DNA from 4 places in the Paenibacillus sp. FSL K6-1096 genome. Region 2 is predicted to be linked to each of the others. Evidence: predicted binding sites of a transcription regulator. Region 2 holds the regulator's gene; each other region holds the start of a gene.

Region 1 (3,141 bases), 240 kb from region 2:
CGATTATCAGCCAGCGCAAAACGGACGGCAAATACTACATCCCGCCACTGCTGGATTACTATGCTGCGGATTCCGAATTCGGCAAGAAGACCAAAGCCATCTATGACAAATACGATATCGTCTATCAGTACAGCCCGGAAATTATGGCACTGCTGGACGGTAAGCCAGAAGCCCAGTACAACACTCAGGATTACTACGCTACGATGTCCAACGTAATCCAGGAGCTGTTCGCCAAGGAAGGAACAGATTCCAAGGCCCAGCTGGATGCAGCGGCTGCAACCGTACAGGAGAAATTCTTCAATTCGATTAAGGTGGAGTAGAGTAAATTAGGAGGGCGTCCCGGATTAGAGGGACAACAACAGGGCGGGGAGAACGCAGCGATGCGCTCTCCCCGCCCTGCGTTTGTTGCGGCTATTGCGGCGCTTCTTGACTTCAGCGCTGATCCTTTGGCATGATCAAGAGAGTAACTACTGAATATTATTTACTTACTAGGAGGTATCGTCTTCATGCTGGATCTTACGCTTGCGCATGACAAAACATTCTGGGCCCGTTATGATTGGCGGCTGCAGGATGATTTTGCCTACCCGGAGCTGGAGGAGGAGCCAATTAGCCTGCCGGTAACGGACGAGGTGAGCCTGGTGCTGGAGACCGGCGACGACTTCAGCTACATCTCACTGCTGCTGGAGGACGGCGAAGGGGAACTGACCGAGATCGCTTGGGATGATGAGGCGCATTTCCACCCGTTCGTCCTGCGGCTGGACGAGTGGCAGCGGCTGTCACAGCAGACCGCTGCGCGGACGGGCGTGCCGGAGTGGATTCCGGCTCTGCTGCTCCAGCGCTTCGTAGGTTATGACTCGCCCGCAGAGCTGGAGGCGATCGTCCGGCAGGGGATGGAGATGCGCCAGCTGTCGGGGCTCTATAGCGCAGATGAGCTGGCCGCATGGCCCGCGCATCCGCTGCTCGCTGAACCGTACCTGTGGGACAGGCTGGACCGGCACTGGCGCGAGCAGCCGCCTTACGGATGGGTGTGCGAAGGGGAGGATGCTTACTCGCTGCGCAGCGCGGGCAATCCCGACTTTCCCTTCGGCGCCTGGAACCGGATACTGGGGAATCTGGATGGCGGCGGCGATGGTGGGCAGCGGTAATAGTGAAGCGGCTCAGGTGCACTGGTGCGCCTGAGACGAGAGGGGAGGCTGCTTTTGGCCTCTTGGTGGAATCAGGTGTATAAATGCACCTCATTCGTCTCGATCGGCTGCGTTCGTTGAAATCAGGTGTATAAATGCACCACATTTGGCTCGATCGGCTGTGTTCGCTGAAATCAGGTGTATAAATGCACCACAATTGGCTTGATCGCCCACATCCACTGAACCGAGGGGCATTAAAGCCCCTCATACTTACCCATTTGGCTACTACAGCGCCGCCCCTCCGTTTCCCGCACCAGCACACTTTCGGCAGAAGCAGCGTGGGAGGGGGACGGCTTCCCGGCCCGATCATGACAGGCACACCCCTGGTCCGATCATGACTCTTCAGACATTCGCTCCCTGTCCGCAGCGCCCAGCCTATCCCCATTCCTCCAACTCTAAGACAAATCAAGCTTTTTCGTACTCAACCGCACGATTTCCGTTTGCAGATTAGACAAAATTCAATTTAATATTGCATAATTATTGGAATATATGGCTCTAAATAATCGAATGAAAGCGCTTTGAAAAAGAATCAAAAAAAACTTTATACTTTGTGAAAGATTTCACTATACAAGGTGAAGGGGATGTGTTAAGATAAGTGTGTAGAGAAAAACAACCTAAAAATTGACAGGAGGACGAGGGAGATGGCAGTTAAAAACGAAGTCGCCGCCCAAGTGAAACAAACCACCGCTGAAGAATATATTCAGACTTTGGTGGATAAAGCAAAGAAAGCCCAAGAAGCGTTCATGGGCCTGGACCAAGAGCAGACTGACGCAGTCGTTCATGCAATGGCACTTGCCGGTCTCGACAAACACATGTACCTGGCGAAGCTGGCTGTTGAAGAAACAGGACGCGGCGTCTACGAAGACAAAATTACGAAGAACATCTTCTCCACTGAATATATCTGGCACGGAATCAAGTATGACAAGACAGTAGGCGTTATTGAGGATAACGCATACGACAGCTTCCAGAAGATTGCCGAACCGGTCGGAATCATCATGGGTATCACACCGGTAACCAACCCAACATCCACCACGATGTTCAAGGCATTGATTTCCGCAAAGACGCGTAATCCTATTATATTCGGTTTCCACCCTTCAGCGCAAGAGTGTAGTGCAGCCGCCGCCAAAATTCTGCATGACGCAGGTGTAAAAGCCGGTGCTCCTGAGAACTTCATCCAATGGATCGAGCTTCCTACAATGGACAAAACAAACGCACTGATGAACAATCCTGACGTTGCACTGATCCTGGCAACCGGCGGTTCGGCAATGGTTAAGGCAGCTTACAGCTGCGGCAAGCCGGCACTCGGCGTAGGTCCTGGTAACGTTCCTGCCTTCATTGAGAAGAGTGCGGATATCGATCAGGCCGTAACCGACATCATCCTGTCGAAATCCTTCGACCATGGTATGATCTGTGCTTCCGAACAGGCAGTTATTATTGAAGAAGCCATCTTCGACCAAGTGAAGAAGAAAATGATTGCGAACGGCTGCTACTTTGTAAATAAAGAAGAAGCTGCCAAGCTGACCAGCGGTGCAATGAACGTTGAGAAATGTGCGGTTAACCCGGCCATCGTCGGCCAGTCCGCAATGAAGATCGCTGAAATGTGCGGTATCCAGGTTCCTGCCGGAACGAAGATTCTGGTGGCTGAGCTTGAAGGCGTAGGTACGAAATATCCACTGTCCGCTGAGAAGCTGAGCCCGGTTCTGGCCTGCTACAAAGTGAAGAACGCTGACCAGGGTATCGAACGCGCAGCTCAGGTTGTTGAATTCGGCGGCATGGGCCACAGCTCGGCAATCCACTCGAACAACGAAGAAGTGATCATGAAGTTCTCGAACCGTCTGCAGACCGGACGTATTCTCGTCAACTCGCCATCCACACACGGCGCAATCGGCGATATTTACAACACAAATATCCCTTCACTGACACTGGGCTGCGGATCTTACGGACGCAACTCGGTATC
Region 2 (3,141 bases):
CGCAGCGGCCAGCTGCCTGCGCTCCGCCAGACGCTGCAGAGCTCCGGCAGTGAGCAGGCCGCCGAGTGGAGCGGGGTCATCGACCGGATCTATCCGGACCTGCTGACCGTGAAGGAATCCTGGGATGCCCTGAGCGAGCGTCTCTTCGCGCTGCTGCCTGAGCGCAGCGACGCGGCGGCCGGTGAAGCCGGACAGCTGGTGACGCGTCTGCAGCCGGGCAAGAAGCCTAAGGAATGGGAGGAGCTGGCCGCCCTTGAGCAGACCCTTCATCTGAGCCTGAGCGACATTATCCGCAAGGGTGACAAAATGCTCAGCGAGATGCGTGACACGGACAGCCAGTCCTCTGCGGACAGTCTGGTCACGGATATCGGTGGACTGTTCAAAGACCTGGCCTCGATCCGGGACCAGATCCGCTTCTTCATGACTCTGAATGATGAGAATATCGTGTACTGGCTGGAGGGCAGCGGCAACTACAAGGGCAAATCGCTGCAGATGTATGCCGTTCCGGTAGATGTCAGCGCCCAACTCCGCGAGCTGTTCTTCGACAAGAAGAAAAGCGTGATTCTGACTTCGGCGACCCTGTCGGTGGACAAATCCTTCCAGTTCATGATCGACAACCTCGGGCTTGACGGTGCTGCGGAGCAGGGGCGGCTGATGACCGCATTGCTGCCCTCTCCCTTCAAATACCGGGAGCAGGCACTTCTGGTTATTCCCCGCGACTTCCCAAGCGTCAAGGGAAGCATAGGGGATGCACGCTTCGTGGACACACTGGTGCGCTCCCTTGCGGAGACCGCTGTCGTTACACGTGGCCGGATGCTGGTGCTGTTCACCTCCTACAAGATGCTCCGCCAGGTGTATGACCCGCTGAAGGAAGCGCTGGCCCCTGAGGATATAGCTGTGCTTGGACAGGGCGTGGAGGGCGGCAGCCGCAATAAGCTGATCCGGCGCTTCCAGGACAGCACCGCCTCTGTGCTGCTGGGCACCAGCAGCTTCTGGGAAGGGGTGGACATCCCCGGCGAGGCGCTGACCTGTCTGGCGATTGTCCGGCTGCCGTTCCAGCCGCCGAATCATCCGCTGGCCGAGGCGAAGTCGGAGCTGCTGCAGGCCCAGAAGAAGAATCCGTTCATGAAGCTGTCTGTTCCGCAGGCGGTCATCCGCTTCAAGCAAGGCTTCGGACGGCTCGTGCGGACCGCGCAGGACCGCGGAATCGTTATAGTTTATGATACCAGGGTTATTGAATCTTATTATGGGAAGTACTTTCTGTATTCCCTGCCCGGACCCAAGATGGAGCATATGCGGACCGACCAGATGGTACCGCGGATCGCCGAGTGGCTGGACGAAGGCGGGGTTTCATAATTCACCTGCTGTTGATATTATTAAGAAGACAAGGTTAACCTGAAGTTCCGCTCCCCGGCTGACTTAGCCGTTTCGTTAAGGCGGCGGGGAACGGTTCATATAATCGAGGAGGAGAAAGCATGAAATCGGATAAAATATCGGAGGCCGTAGTCCGCAGGCTCCCAGTGTACCTGCGGTTCCTGAACGATCTCCAAAAACGTGAAATCTCCACCGTTTCTTCCCAGGAGCTGGGACAGAAGCTTGATCTGAACCCTGCGCAGATCCGCAAGGACCTGGCATACTTCGGGGATTTCGGCAGAAAGGGCATCGGTTATGATGTCTCGTATCTGATCGAGAAGATCCGCCATATTCTCAAGCTGGACCAGCAGATCAACGTTGCACTGGTAGGCGCCGGTAACCTCGGGCACGCCTTGTCCAACTACAATGCTTATCTGAAGGATACGATGAAGATTACAGCGATCTTCGATGCCTATCCGCCGAAGGTGGGCCAGAAGATCAACTCCCTGGTTGTACAGCCGATGGAAGAGCTGGGGGATACCATCCGCGAACAGGGCATCCGGATCGGCATTATTACCGTACCGGACAGCGAAGCCCAGAACGTAGCGGATATTCTGGTGGATTCCGGCATTGAAGCCATTCTGAATTTCGCGCCGGTCATTCTGAAGACGCCTGCCAATATCCGGATTCATGCCGCAGACTTCACTACCGATCTGCAGAGCCTGGCTTATTATTTGCATGATGGAAAGGAAGAGGCTGAAGATGAGCAGCAATAAGACAATAATTAAGAACGGACGCTTCCTGGTGCCGGGTACGAAGCAGCCGGTACTTGGCGGATATATGACCATAGAGGATGATCTGATCACTTACATAGGTGAAGCTGAGCCTGCCCATGAAGAGGGGGCTCTGATTGTTGACGGCAGCCGTCTGCTCTTTATGCCGGGTCTGGTTAACACCCACGGCCATGCCGCGATGTCCCTGCTGCGCGGGTATGGGGACGATATGGTGCTTCAGTCCTGGCTGCAGGAGAAAATGTGGCCGATGGAAGAGAAATTTACCGGCGAGGATGTCTACTGGGGCACGGCGCTGTCTGTGCTGGAGATGCTGAAGGGCGGCACCACCACCTTCCTCGATATGTATGACCATATGGACCGGGTAGCCGAGGTGGTAGAGCAATCCGGTATTCGTGCTGTGCTGATGCGCGGTGTTATCGGCCTCTGCCCGGAAGAGGTGCAGAACCACAAGCTGGCGGAGGCGATCGCGTTTGCCCGTAACTGGCACGGCAAGGCAGACGGCCGCATCACAACGATGCTCTCGCCGCACGCTCCATACACCTGTCCGCCTGAGTTCTTCGTGAAGTTCGTGCAGGCCGCCCATGATCTCGATCTGCCGATGCATACACATATGTCCGAGACGCGCCATGAGGTGGAGCAGAACGTAACCGATTACGGTCTTCGTCCGGTCGCGCATCTGGAGAAGCTGGGGATGTTCACCCGGCCTTCCCTGATCGCCCACGGTGTGCACCTGAACGATGAGGAGATTAGCATTCTGGCCCGGTATAACGTTGGCGTATCGCATAACCCGGGCAGCAACCTGAAGCTGGCCAGCGGCGTAGCCCGCGTGCCTGAGCTGCTCGCAGCAGGGGTTAAGGTCTCGCTCGGGACAGACGGTGCGGCCAGCAACAACAATCTGGATATGTTTGAGGAGATGCGGCTGGCTGCACTGATCCATAAGGGAGTCAGCGGTGATCCAACCGCTGTGCCGGCTCCTGAGGCGCTGCTGATGGCG
Region 3 (3,141 bases), 2.8 Mb from region 2:
GGGGAGAGAGGTGCGGCCCGAGGATAACGGCATCCGCGGGAGCAAGCCGCCTGCAGAAGCATATCCGGGACTGCAGCGGAAGCCCCTCCGGGCGCAGGCCGGGCGCAATGTAACGCAAATGCATTATGCCCGGCAAGGAATCATTACACCGGAAATGGAGTTCATCGCGATCCGCGAGAATACCCGGCCGGAATTCGTAAGGGATGAGGTTGCTGCGGGCCGGGCCATTATTCCGGCCAACATTAATCACCCGGAGAGCGAGCCGATGATCATTGGCCGCAGCTTTCTGGTGAAGATCAATGCGAACATCGGAAATTCGGCAGTCTCTTCTTCCATTGAGGAGGAAGTAGAGAAGATGCGGTGGGCTACCCGCTGGGGAGCCGACACCATTATGGATCTGTCCACCGGCGCGAACATTCATACCACCCGGGAATGGATCATCCGCAATTCACCTGTGCCTGTCGGCACGGTGCCCTTGTACCAAGCCCTGGAGAAGGTGAATGGCATCGCGGAGGATCTAACCTGGGAGCTGTACCGCGATACGCTGATTGAACAGGCGGAGCAGGGGGTGGACTACTTCACCATTCATGCCGGGGTGCTGCTGCGCTATATCCCGCTGACCTCCCGGAGAATGACCGGTATTGTATCGCGGGGCGGCTCCATTATGGCTGCGTGGTGCCTGGCCCATCAGCAGGAGAACTTCCTGTACACCCACTTTGAAGACATATGTGAGATTATGAAGAGTTATGATGTGGCCTTCTCGCTGGGGGACGGACTGCGGCCCGGCTCCATTGCCGATGCTAATGACGAAGCCCAATTCGCCGAACTGGAGACGCTGGGAGAGCTGACGCTACTTGCCTGGAAGCATGACGTTCAGGTGATGGTAGAAGGCCCGGGGCATGTGCCGATGCATAAGATCAAGGAGAATATGGATAAGCAGCTTGAGATTTGCCGGGAAGCCCCCTTCTATACGCTGGGGCCGCTGACTACGGACATTGCGCCAGGGTATGACCATATCACCTCGGCTATAGGGGCCGCAATGATCGGCTCGATGGGTACGTCGATGCTGTGTTACGTAACGCCCAAGGAGCATTTGGGCCTGCCGGACAGGAATGATGTACGCGAAGGCGTGATTACCTATAAAATTGCTGCACATGCCGCAGACCTCGCCAAAGGTCATCCGGGTGCGCAGGACAGGGACGATGCTTTGTCCAAAGCGCGGTTCGAGTTCCGCTGGCGGGATCAGTTCCATCTCTCCCTGGACCCGGAAAGAGCGCTCGCGTATCATGACGAGACTCTTCCGGCAGAGGGGGCGAAGCAGGCGCATTTCTGCTCCATGTGCGGCCCTAAATTCTGCAGCATGCGAATCTCGCATGAACTGCGTAACAGCTATAATCTAAGCAAATCGCTGTCATTCTAATCAGACTCATATCGTGGCTGTCCCTTGCTGTTCATAGCGGGGGGCAGCTTTTTTTAGTTGAGAATTTATATGTTTTGGGGTCCCCGCAAAGTACCTGAGTCATCATCGAAGCTACAGCTTCACTTTGTGGGGTGTTTTGTATGTTTTGGGGTCCCCGCAAAGTATCTGAGTTATCACCTGCGCTATAGCTTCACTTTGTGGGGTCAATTTGTGACTGCAATCACAATGTGACTCCATGCCCTATGCTAAGCTGTGAGTGAGAAGAATTCTCACTTGTGAGGTGGGCAAAACAATGAGCAAAACGTTTAGGCTGGATGAACCGGTCTTCGAACTGGTGAACAGGCACCCGGAGGTTGTGGATATTATGGTGGAGCTGGGCTTCCGTGACATTACCAAGCCTGGAATGCTGCAGACGGCAGGACGGTTCATGACGCTGTCCAAGGGCATGAAGTTAAAGCGTATAGAGCCGGAGACCGTTCGGCGGGCCTTTGAGAGCCGCGGCTTCGAGATTATCGAATAGAAGGAGAGAAGAATATGAGCGAGCTGATTAATAACCGCGAGGCCGGTGTCCCGGAGCAGACGCGCCGTCAGGCGATGCTGCGGGAGATCATCAAGGAGCTTCATGCCGGCAAAAGTGTGGAGGAGGTCAAGGCGCGTTTTGAAGAGGCGGTAGGTGATGTGACGGTCGCGGAAATCTCCGCCATGGAACACTCTCTGATGACAGAGGAAGGTATTCCGGTAGAGGAGGTACAGCGGCTCTGCTCCGTGCATACCGCCATCTTCAAAGGCTCGATTGAGCAGATTCACCGTTCTTCGAAGCCTGAGGAGCAGCCCGGCCACCCCGTGCATACCTTCAAGCTGGAGAACCGGGAAATCGAGCGGCTGGTTAACTTCCGGCTGGAGCTGCATAAGGACAAGTTCAAGAAGAAGGCCAGCGATGAGATGATTTACAAGCTGCTGGAGGACTTAAGCCTGCTGCTGGATCTCGACAAGCACTACAGCCGCAAGGAGAATCTGCTGTTCCCTTACCTGGAGAAGTACGGCATTTATGGCCCGACCAAGGTCATGTGGGGCGTCGATGACGGCATCCGCAGCATGATTAAGGAAGCGAAGAAGGCACTTAACACCTTCAACGGGGAGACAGAGCAGATCGCAGCCTCACTGGAAGAGATTATCAAGGAAGTCAATGAGATGATCTTCAAGGAAGAGAATATTCTCTTGCCGATGGCGCTGGATAAGCTGACCGAGGATGAGTGGGTGCGGATCGCCCGGGAGAGCGCCGAGATCGGCTTCTGCCTGGCAGCCCCGGAGCAGGAGTGGATACCGGAACGCGCTGCTGAGCCTGAGGGTGCAGAGGTGCCGGCGGCGGAAGGGGAAGGGCTGTCGCCGCAGGGCTTCATCCGGTTCGAGACCGGGCTGCTGTCGCTCCACCAGCTGGAGACGCTGATGAATCACCTGCCGGTGGACCTCACTTTTATCGATGAGAACGATGTCGTCCGCTACTTCTCGCACGGCAAGGAACGGATCTTTGCCCGGACGAAGGCTGTGATCGGCCGCACGGTGCAGAACTGCCATCCGCCGCAGAGCGTGCATGTTGTGGAGAAGCTGCTGGCTGATTTCAAGGCGGGCGTAAAGGATGCTGAGGACTTCTGGATTAACATCAAGGACAAGTTCATCTATATCCGGTACTTTGCCGTGCGTGATGCAGACGGGCGGTATAT
Region 4 (3,141 bases), 3.4 Mb from region 2:
AGGGAGTAATAGTTGTTGCCGACGGTCGGGCTGAACTCAATACTTGCCAGCGGGAAGTACGCTGACCATCCGGCATCCGGCGATCCGCCGATGACGAAGGAGATATTGAGCAGCATGGCTCCGAAGAAGAAGAGCCAGAAGCTGACGGCGTTAAGCCGCGGGAACGCGACGTCGCGCGCGCCGATCTGCAGCGGAATGATCACGTTCATCAGACCGATAATGAACGGCATCGCCATGAACAGGATCATGATCAGACCGTGGGTCGTGAAGACCTCGTTGTAGTGCTGCGCATCCAGGAACTTCATTTCCGGGGCAGCGGTCTGCAGCCGCATCATCATGGCGTCCACACCGCCGCGGAATAGCATGAGCAGCGCCGCGAGGATGTACATGACGCCGATCTTTTTGTGATCGACCGTGGTTAACCATTCACGCCACAGGTACCGCCATTTCTTGAAATAGGTAAGCCCGACGATGATCCCGATGGTGGCCAGCGCGATGCTGACCATGGCGCCATAGATCAGGGGTTCGCCGTGAACCTTAAATTTGTCTAAATCCATTAGGGTGGCTCCTTTCAGTGTGTTGCATTAAGCTCCTCTCAGAGCTAGTGTCCTTCATGTGTGCTCTCATCGACGGGGGAGCTTGGCAGCGGCTCATCCACTTCCGGATCAGGCTTGCTGTCAAATTCGGTGCCGCTGGACGGTTCGGGAGAAGGATGTATCTCTTTGTTATCCTGATGCTCCTGGCTGCCGTTGTCCATGTCCATCTCTTTACCGCCGCCGCTCATATGCTCGCTGTGCTCTCCAGGAGGAGGACTGAACTCCAGATGGGTGGATGAGTAGGTTTTGCGTCCGAGGTGCTCAGCGGCCAGCAGGCCCTTGAATTCATCCTCAGTCAGCTTCGGAGCGGTCTCCTTCACTTCCTTCACCCATTCATCGTACTTCTGGCTGCTCAGGACAAGGGCTTCGAATTCCATGTGGGCGAAGCCTTTACCGCTGAAGTTGGCATTCTTGCCGATATAAGAGCCCTCGGTATCAGCGGACAGATGCAGCGTCGTAAGCATATCGCTCATAGCGTACTTCTGGCCCGCAAGCTGCGGAATCCACAGAGAGGTGATGGTCCCGAAGGAGTACATTCTGAATTCAACTGCACGGTGCACCGGAAGGTTCACGTAGTTGACCGTCTCGATGCCTTCTTCCGGGTAACTGAAATGCCATTTCCAGTTCGAGGAGGAAGCGTAAATGACCAGCGGCTTCTGATCGTTATATTCCGCGGCCACGTTCTCTACTTTGGTTGTTGTCTTGACGGTTACAACGGACAGGAAGGCTACGATAATGATCGGGATGATAATCCAGATCGCTTCCAGTACCTTGTTGCCCTCCTCATGCTCAGGAATGTACCCCTCATTGCTTTTCTTCGCACGGTATTTCACCAGTACAAAAACATATAAGATGTAGACAACAGCCAGTACACCAAGCATTACAATAATCGAGAGAATGATGGTGTCAGATAACGTCCTGGCAGACGGCCCCTTCGGGTTGAGAACAGTGAGTGAACTGCATCCCGGCAGGAGAAGGATCAGGCTTAGAAACAAAGCGTATAACGGTCCCTTTTTCTTCATATAGAACTCCTTCCTTCAATACTACTTTTCATTCGCCATTCATTAATGGGCTTACACTTGATCTGTATCTATAGTAAGAACTACTTACCCATAATGCAAAATACATATTTTGTATATTTAGATAAATTAGTCCTTAAAAATGGCTAACAAGTTAAATATGTGTGAGCAATTTGTTACAAGTACATAAGGGTATGATAAAGATCACTGTAGTGGCGCACTTTAGCTAATTTTAAGGTTGTTCAATCTTTGTTCAATATTTCATAATTGTTATTAAATTTGTCACATTTAATAGGGGGCAAAAACCCCCGATTTAACCCCGGACTGCCTGGTGCGACAGCATCCGACGGGAAAGGGGCGCTCTCTGAACATTTTGCCGGACCATCATTTATCATTGCTGGATAGTAACATTTTTTTAGCTTGCGGTTACAATCTCTCAAATTACGTTAATTGTATATGTGATAAAGTGATAGACAAATATACATAGATTGGAGACTGCTGCTGTGCGTATCAAAAAATTCATGCTATTATTCATGTCCTTATTCCTGCTGACCGGTCTGGTGCAGAGCCCGGTGAACGCCGAAGCCAAGGGAGCTGCGCTTAAGCTTGGAATAAACGATAAAGTGAGTGCCATTGAAGCTGTATCGGTAAAAGACACCTATTATGTTCCTCTCCGTTCGCTTGCGGATGAATTGAAATGGACCCTGACCGGCCTTGCGGACGGAAAAATTCACATAGCCGGAGGGACGGGTTCGCTTACCCTCTTGAACAAGGATGGGGGCGCGGTGCTGAAGGACGGCCAGACTGTGCCGATGAGCACCTTCCTGCAGGACGGCAAACTGATGGCTCCGCTGAAAGTTAGCGCGTATCTCGGATATAGCATTTCCTATGCAGGTGATAAATATTTACTGCGTGTGAAGGACGGCTCGGCCAAGCTTAGCGATGCGGAGTTCACCGGTAAATATGCTGCAGAGCTGAAGCCGAAGGCTCCGGTGGCCCCGGCCACTCCGGCTAAACCGGCGGAACCGGGCAAGCCGGGCCGGACGGTGTATCTGACCTTTGACGATGGCCCGTCGGCGACAACGGGGGAGCTGCTGGATATCCTGAGCAAGTATGACGTGCAGGCCACTTTCTTTATGCTGGGGAATAATATGAACCAGCATCCGGCCCAGGTGAAGCGGATTGCGAAGGAAGGCTATGGCTTGGCCCTGCACGGGGTAACCCACCGCAAAGAGAAGTTCTATGCCTCTCCGGCAGCAGCGCTTGGCGAGATGTCAGGGGCGAATGCGACGCTGAAGAAGCTGACGGGAGCCAGCACTACACTGATCCGTACCCCTTACGGAAGCAAGCCTTATTTCACCAAGTCCTTCCGGGATAAGGTTCTCAGCCAGGGCTATCATCTGTGGGACTGGAATGTGGATTCCTACGACTGGAAGTACAAAGAGAACAGCGACAGAATCTATAACACTGTGCTGGATCAGGTGAATAAGCTGAAGGCGTCGAAGACCAATCCGGTCATTCTGATG

What was found. The regulator Rex, encoded in region 2, represses fermentation and respiration genes when NADH is low (regulators of the CRP and FNR family bind a similar motif). The targets are predictions, from matches to a motif close to TTGTGAAATATTTCACAA.
Region 1: adhE (bifunctional acetaldehyde-CoA/alcohol dehydrogenase) is a predicted target of Rex. The motif match lies at 1,733-1,750, and genes of this name have one in related genera.
Region 3: MHI24_RS17220 (DUF1858 domain-containing protein) is a predicted target of Rex. The motif match lies at 1,629-1,646, and genes of this name have one in related genera.
Region 4: qoxA (cytochrome aa3 quinol oxidase subunit II) is a predicted target of Rex. The motif match lies at 1,865-1,882, and genes of this name have one in related genera.

Annotation. Positions count from the first base shown of each region.
Region 1 covers NZ_CP150274.1:1,282,654-1,285,794, reverse strand. Annotated here, with positions in the region: gene MHI24_RS05890 (extracellular solute-binding protein) at 1-320, shown strand, start outside; gene MHI24_RS05885 (hypothetical protein) at 507-1,145, shown strand; gene adhE (bifunctional acetaldehyde-CoA/alcohol dehydrogenase) at 1,826-3,141, shown strand, end outside.
Region 2 covers NZ_CP150274.1:1,039,953-1,043,093, reverse strand. Annotated here, with positions in the region: gene dinG (ATP-dependent DNA helicase DinG) at 1-1,356, shown strand, start outside; gene MHI24_RS04660 (redox-sensing transcriptional repressor Rex) at 1,476-2,129, shown strand; gene MHI24_RS04655 (amidohydrolase) at 2,116-3,141, shown strand, end outside.
Region 3 covers NZ_CP150274.1:3,843,770-3,846,910, forward strand. Annotated here, with positions in the region: gene thiC (phosphomethylpyrimidine synthase ThiC) at 1-1,420, shown strand, start outside; gene MHI24_RS17220 (DUF1858 domain-containing protein) at 1,713-1,940, shown strand; gene MHI24_RS17225 (DUF438 domain-containing protein) at 1,955-3,141, shown strand, end outside.
Region 4 covers NZ_CP150274.1:4,817,144-4,820,284, forward strand. Annotated here, with positions in the region: gene qoxB (cytochrome aa3 quinol oxidase subunit I) at 1-557, opposite strand, end outside; gene qoxA (cytochrome aa3 quinol oxidase subunit II) at 602-1,618, opposite strand; gene MHI24_RS21245 (polysaccharide deacetylase family protein) at 2,119-3,141, shown strand, end outside.